One region of the Actinoplanes octamycinicus genome, then DNA from elsewhere that is predicted to be linked to it. Evidence: predicted binding sites of a transcription regulator. Region 1 holds the regulator's gene; the other holds the start of a gene.
The links. The regulator HspR, encoded in region 1, represses chaperone genes until heat shock. The targets are predictions, from matches to a motif close to TTGAGTNNNNNNNACTCAA.
Positions count from the first base shown of each region.

Region 2: a site for HspR is predicted at 1,514-1,532, ahead of lon (endopeptidase La). Genes of this name have one in related genera too.

Region 1 covers NZ_JACHNB010000001.1:1,870,414-1,873,823, forward strand. Annotated here, with positions in the region: gene grpE (nucleotide exchange factor GrpE) at 1-49, shown strand, start outside; gene dnaJ (molecular chaperone DnaJ) at 141-1,340, shown strand; gene BJY16_RS08390 (heat shock protein transcriptional repressor HspR) at 1,361-1,804, shown strand; gene BJY16_RS08395 (hypothetical protein) at 1,856-2,302, opposite strand; gene BJY16_RS08400 (cation:proton antiporter) at 2,489-3,410, opposite strand, start outside.
Region 2 covers NZ_JACHNB010000001.1:7,215,960-7,219,369, reverse strand. Annotated here, with positions in the region: gene BJY16_RS32370 (RAD55 family ATPase) at 1-914, opposite strand, end outside; gene BJY16_RS32365 (response regulator) at 911-1,270, opposite strand; gene lon (endopeptidase La) at 1,549-3,410, shown strand, end outside.

The sequences.
Region 1 (3,410 bases):
CGAGCGGCTGCTGCGCCCGGCGATGGTCGCCGTCGCCGACCCCGAGTGAGTTTCCGATCCTGTCCCGCCCGCCGGTCCGCCGGCGGGCGGGACAGAGCCCATCAGCGGGAAACCCGTCATCTGTCGAGGAGGTGGACCAACTGAGCTCGAAGGACTGGCTCGAGAAGGACTTCTACGCCGTTCTCGGCGTGAACAAGTCCGCCTCAACCGACGAGATCAAGAAGGCGTACCGGAAACTCGCCCGCGACCTGCACCCGGACCGCAATCCGGACAACAAGGAGGCGGAGGAGAAGTTCAAGGCCGCGTCCGAGGCCTATGACGTGCTGGCCGACGACAAGAAGCGCAAAGAGTACGACGAGATGCGCTCCCTGTTCGGCTCCGGCGCGTTCCGCCGTGGCGCGGGCCGTCCCGGTGGCGGCGCCCAGTTCGACCCGTCCGACCTGTTCGGTGGTTTCACCGGGGCGGGCGCGGCGGGTGGCGGGGCGGACCGCCGGTTCGGCGGCACCGGCTTCTCCGACATCTTCAGCTCGATCTTCTCGGGTGGCGGCGGCGCCGGCACCCCCGCCGGGCGGCGCGGCCCGCAGCGCGGCCGGGACGTGGAGACCGAGGTGACGCTGGACTTCGCGCAGGCCGTGCGGGGCACCACGCTGCCGCTGACGTTGCGCACCCCGGGCGCCTGCGACACCTGCCACGGCTCCGGGGCCAAGCCCGGCACCACCCCGCGTTCCTGCGCGAAATGTCACGGCACCGGCCTGGTCTCCAGCAACCAGGGTTCGTTCAGCTTCTCCGAGCCGTGCCGGGACTGTCAGGGCTCGGGCAGCATCGTCGACGAGAAGTGCCCGGAGTGCCGGGGCACCGGCGGGGTCACCAAGACCCGGACGATCAACGTGCGCTTCCCGGCCGGCGTCGCCGACGGGCAGCGGATCCGGCTCAGCGGCCGGGGCGAGCCGGGCGACCGCGGTGGTCCGGCCGGCGACCTGTACGTGCAGGTCAAGGTGCGTCCGGACGAGCTGTTCGGGCGCAGCGGGGACGACCTCACGCTGACCGTCCCGATCAGTGTGGCGGAGGCCGTGCTCGGTACCGACCTGCGGGTGCCGACCCTGGACAGCCCGGTCACGCTGCGGGTGCCGGCCGGCACGCCGAGCGGCCGCAAGCTGCGCGCCCGGGGCAAGGGCGTGGTCCGCAAGGAGGGCCAGGCCGGCGATCTGATCGTCACGGTCGACGTGCAGATCCCGTCCGGCGTGACCGGCGAGGCTCGGGACGCGCTGGAGAAATTCGCGAAACTCACCCCGCCCGCGGGGCGGGAGCGGCTTGAGGCGCGCGTGCGCAAGGCCGGCTAGGGAGCCTTCGGAGGTGGCACATGTATGAGGAGATCCACATCTCGGTCGAGCAGGCCTCCGACGCGAAGGTCCTGATCATCTCGGTGGCCGCCCGGCTGGCCGGGATGCACCCGCAGACCCTGCGCCAGTACGACCGGCTCGGCCTGGTGCAGCCCGGTCGTGCCGGTGGCGGCGGCCGGCGGTACAGCGAACGGGACGTGGCGCTGCTCCGCGAGGTGCAGCGGCTGAGCCAGGAGGACGGCGTCAACCTGGCCGGCATCAAACGGATCATCGGCCTCGAGCAGATGGCCGGTGACCTGCAGCAGCGGGTCGCCGAGCTGGAGCAGCAGCTGGCCGACGCGTACGCGCGGATCGCCCAGCTGGAGGCGATGAACCCGTACGCCGGACGGGGTGACCTGGTCCGCCAGGAGAACCACTCCACGGCGCTGGTGGTGTGGCGCCCGCGCCGATCCCCGGACAGATAGCGACGGCGGCCCCGATGAGGGCCGCCGTCACTACTTGTAGTTACCTGCCGATTACCGCCGGTTGAAAAGGCCGAGCCGGCGCGGGTTGCGCACCAGGCCGCCCTCCATCCAGTCGTGGTGGTCGAACAGCTCCGGCCGGGTCATCAGGACCCGGGTGTTGTGCGCCCAGATCTGCATCGGCTCGTCGCCGACCTCCTCGGCGCGCTCCACCCACTTCTTGAGCCGCCGCTTGCGCTGGTTCGTCGCGTTCTGCCGGACACCGTCCGCCGCGTAGATGTACATGCAGTGCTGTGCGAACCGCCTGGCCGGGCACTGCCGGTCCATGGCCAGCTCGAACAGCGTCGGGCCGAGCACGTCACCGGAGATCAGCAAATCCCAGTCCCGTGGCATCGTGCTCAGCGGTACCGACTCGGGGTGGTAGGCCCACGCCTCGATCTCACCCGGCCGGGGATCGACGGGGTTCTGGAACCCCAGGAAAGTCGCCTCACGCACGCTCAACGCCGCCGCCTCATTCATCCGTCCGAGCGCGATCCGGGTCACACCGTGCGTCGCGCGTGTCGGACGTCCCAATACACAGAGTTGTCGCGGCGCAACGGTAGCGCGATCAACCAGTGAACGGAAGTGTCAAGAGTTCACATTCAGATACTGGACAGTAACTTTTTGCGGGCAGCGCTGTTGTCCGGGTCACTCGGCGCTGGGCAGGGGTTTCTGTGTCGTACGTCGCGCCGCCATCCGGCGCCGGACCAGGTTCTTGAACCAGGCGTAGTCCGGGAGACGGGCCAGCATCGGCCCGGAGACGACGGTGATCAACACGTACGCGGTGGCGAGCGGGGCGAGCTTCGGCTCCACCCCGGAGGCCACCGCGAGCCCGGCGATCACGACCGAGAACTCGCCGCGCGGGGTGAGCGCCAGCCCGGCCCGCAACCGGCCGGGCAGCGCGATCCAGGCCCGCCGGGCGGCGAGGTATCCGGTGGCCACCTTGGTCAGCATGGTCAGTACCGCCAGGCCGAGCGCCGGCAGCAGCACCGGCGGCATGTCGGCCGGGTCGGTGGAGAGCCCGAAGAAGACGAAGAACACCGCCGCGAACAGGTCCCGCAGCGGCGACAGCATCTCGGTGGCGTGGTGCGCGACCGGCCCGGACAGCGCGATGCCGACCAGGAACGCGCCGACCGCCTCGGAGACCTTCAGCTCGGCGGCCACCCCGGCCACGAACAGGGTCAGCCCGAGGACGCTGAGCAGCAGCGCCTCCGGATCCTTCACCGACATGAACCGGCTGATCGTGCCGCCGTAGCGGATCGCCACCACCAGCACCGCGATCACCGTGACCACCGCGACGCCGAGCGTGCTCAGCCCGCCCAGCAGGCCCACGCCGGCCAGCACCGCGGTCACGATCGGCAGGTAGAACGCCATCGCCAGGTCCTCGATGACCAGCACCGACAGGATCACCGGGGTCTCCCGGTTACCGAGCCGGCCCAGGTCGCCGAGCACCTTGGCGATCACCCCGGAGGAGGACACCCAGGTGATCCCGGCGAGCACCAGTGCCGCCTTCAGATCCCAGCCGAGCAGCACCGCGAACAGGGCGCCGGGCAGCGCGTTGAGCAGCATG
Region 2 (3,410 bases), 5.3 Mb from region 1:
GCGGCCATCTCCTGCAACTCCTCGACGGTGTCCTGGAAGGTGACGTAGAGACACCGGTGGCCCTGCGCGAGACCCTCGGCCAGGAACCCCAGGCAGCCGATGGTCTTGCCGACCCCGGTCGGGCCGAGCACCACGGTCCCGTCGGCGTCCGGGATGCCGCCGCCCATCAGCTCGTCGAGGCCGGGGATGCCGGACGAGATCCGGTCGCCGCGACCGGGCATGTCGGTCGGCAGGAAGGACTCGATGCGCGGGTAGACCCGCACGCCGTCGTCGGTGATGTGCATGGTGTGTGCGCCGCCGAGCGGACTGGAGCCGCGCATCTTGACCACCCGCAGGCCGCGCCGGTCGACCGGTTCCCGGACCTGGTGGGAGAGCAGCACGATGCCGTCGGCCAGGGTGAACTCGATGGTGGACTGCAGCTCGTCGGTGTACTCGCCGATCAGCAGCAGGACGGCGCCGCTGTGCGCGACCCGGCTGGTCATGTCGTACAGCGAGGTGCGCAGCGTCTGGTCGCTGACGAAGTCGCGCAGCACCATGACGCTGTCGATCACCAGGAGCACCGGCTCGTCGTCGAGCGCCTTGCGCACCACCTCGTCGATCAGCGGTTCGATGCTGTCGGCGGGGTGGTCGCGCAGCAGGTCGCCGAGATGCACGTACTCCACCCGGGTGCCGAGGGCCTCCGGATCGAAGAAGGTGAAGTCGTTCAGGTGGTCGACGAGCTTGGCGTGCGGCTCGGACAGGGTGGTGTAGTAGACGGCCTTGCGTTCCGGGCCGGAGGCGGTGAAGCAGAGCTGCTGCGCCAGGATGGTCTTGCCGGTCCCGGGCGGCCCGGCGATGACGATGACCGAGCCCGCCCGCAGGCCGCCGCCGAGGATCAGGTCGAGGTCGGGCTGGCCGGTGCTCAGGTAGGTCATCGCCGGTCACGTCCTTCCCGGAGCAGGCGCTCGGCGGCCGCGACCAGGTCGGCGCGGTCGTAAGGCTTGCCGAGCGCCGCGTCCGCCCCGGCGGCCAGGTGCCAGTGCGAGCTGACCGCCAGGATCGGGATGGTCGCGGTGGCCGGGTCGGCGCGCAGCCGGTCGATCAGCTCGATGCCGTCCATCACCGGCATCATCACGTCGGTCACCACCAGGTCCGGCCGGGTCTTCCGCAGCACGTCCAGGGCGATCGCCCCGTTGCCGGCCTCGACGACCTGGTGGCCGGCCCGGGTGAGGATGCGCCGCATGAGGAAGCGCAGGTCCGGCTCGTCGTCGACCGCCAAGATCGTGCCCACCGGCTTCCCATCTCCGCGCCCGGGTCGTCGTTTCCCGACTTTAGTGCCGATATGTGCGTCCCGTCGGCAGAATGATCAGTTTCGTGCCGTTCGCTGCGGACACTTCAACAGTTGAGCGCTCGAATCGCCCGCCGGCGCCAGGAATATGGTCCTGAGCAGGCGATATTCGCGCTCCTGGCGGATGCGCGGGGTGCTGGATTTTCGCCGACAGTGAACGCCGGAAGAGAGCCGCGATCGCTGGGGTTGAGCACGACAGACTCAACCTTCGGAGGTGCCGGGTGACCAGCAAGCGACTTCCCGTGTTGTTCCTAGAAGACATCGTTCTGCTTCCGGGCATGGTCGTCCCGATCGAACTCGACGAGGCGGCCCAGGCGGCCGTCGACGCGGCCCGCACCTCGGCCGGATCGGAACTTCTCATCGCCCCGCGGCTCGAGGACCGCTACGCCTCGCACGGCGTGGTGGCCAGCGTCCGCCAGGTCGGCAAGTCGCGGAGCGGAGCGCCGGCCGCCGTGCTGCGGACCGGCGTGCGCGCCCGGATCGGCAGCGGCGTGACCGGCCCGGGCGCCGCGCTCTGGGTGGAGGCCGAGCCGGTCACGGCGGCCCCGCCCAGCGAGCAGGCCCGCGAGCTGGCCGCCGAGTACAAGCAGCTGGTCGTCACCGTGCTGCAGCGCCGTGAGGCGTGGCAGGTGATCGAGTCGGTCAGCGCCATCGACGACCCCGGCGACCTGGCCGACACCGCCGGCTGGGCGCCCTACCTGTCCAACGACCGCAAGCGCGAACTGCTCGAGACCCCCGACGTGACGGCCCGGCTGCGGCTGCTCATCGAGTGGACCCGGGACTTCCTGACCGAGTCCGAGGTCAACGACACGATCGAGGCGGACGTCCGCGAGTCGGTCGAGAAGCGCAACCGTGAGTACCTGCTGCGCGAGCAGCTCAAGGCGATCCGCAAGGAACTCGGCGAGGGCGAGCCGGACGGCAACGACGACTACCGGGCCCGGGTCGAGGCGGCCGACCTGCCCGACGCGGTCCGCGAGGCGGCGCTGGCCGAGGTCGGCAAGCTGGAACGGGCCGGCGACCAGAACCCGGAGGCCGGCTGGATCCGCACCTGGCTGGACACCGTCCTCGATCTGCCGTGGACCGTGCGGACCACGGACACCACCGACCTGACCGCGGCCCGCGCGGTGCTCGACGCCGACCACCACGGCCTCGACGAGGTCAAGGAGCGGATCGTCGAATACCTGGGCATCCGGGCCCGCCGCGAGGAGCGGGGCCTGGCGACCGTCGGCGGCCGGGGCTCCGGCGCGGTGATCCTGCTGGCCGGCCCGCCCGGGGTCGGCAAGACCTCACTCGGCGAGTCGGTCGCCCGCACGCTGGGCCGCAAGTTCGTCCGGGTCGCTCTCGGTGGCGTGCGCGACGAGGCGGAGATCCGCGGACACCGCCGCACCTACGTCGGGGCGCTGCCCGGCCGGATCGTCCGGGCCATCCGCGAGTCCGGCTCGATGAACCCGGTCGTGCTGCTCGACGAGGTCGACAAGGTGGGCAGCGACTACCGCGGCGACCCGGCGGCGGCGCTGCTCGAGGTGCTCGACCCGGCGCAGAACCACACCTTCCGCGACCACTACCTCGACCTCGACCTGGATCTGTCCGACGTGCTGTTCATCGCCACCGCGAACGTGCTGGAGACGATCCCGCAGGCGCTGTTCGACCGGATGGAGCTGATCGCCATCGACGGGTACACCGAGAACGACAAGGTGGCCATCGCCCGCGACTTCCTGGTGCCCCGGCAGCTGGAGCGGGCCGCCCTGAACGACGGCGAGGTGACCGTCACCGACGACGCCCTGCGCGAGATCGCCGCCAATTACACCCGGGAGGCCGGCGTACGGTCGTTCGAGCGCCTGCTCGCCAAGGCGTTCCGCAAGGTGGCCCTCGGCGAGCTGCCGGCCACCGTCGAGGCGGCCGACCTCAAGGACCTGATCGGCCGGCCCCGGTTCACCCCGGAATCGGCCGAGCGCACCGCCGTGCCCGGCGTCGCCACCGGCTTGGCGGTGACCGGGATGGGCGGTGACGTGCTCTACATCGAGGCGTCGCTGCTGCCCGGCGACAAGGGCGGCCTGTCGGTCACCGGGCAGCTCGGCGACGT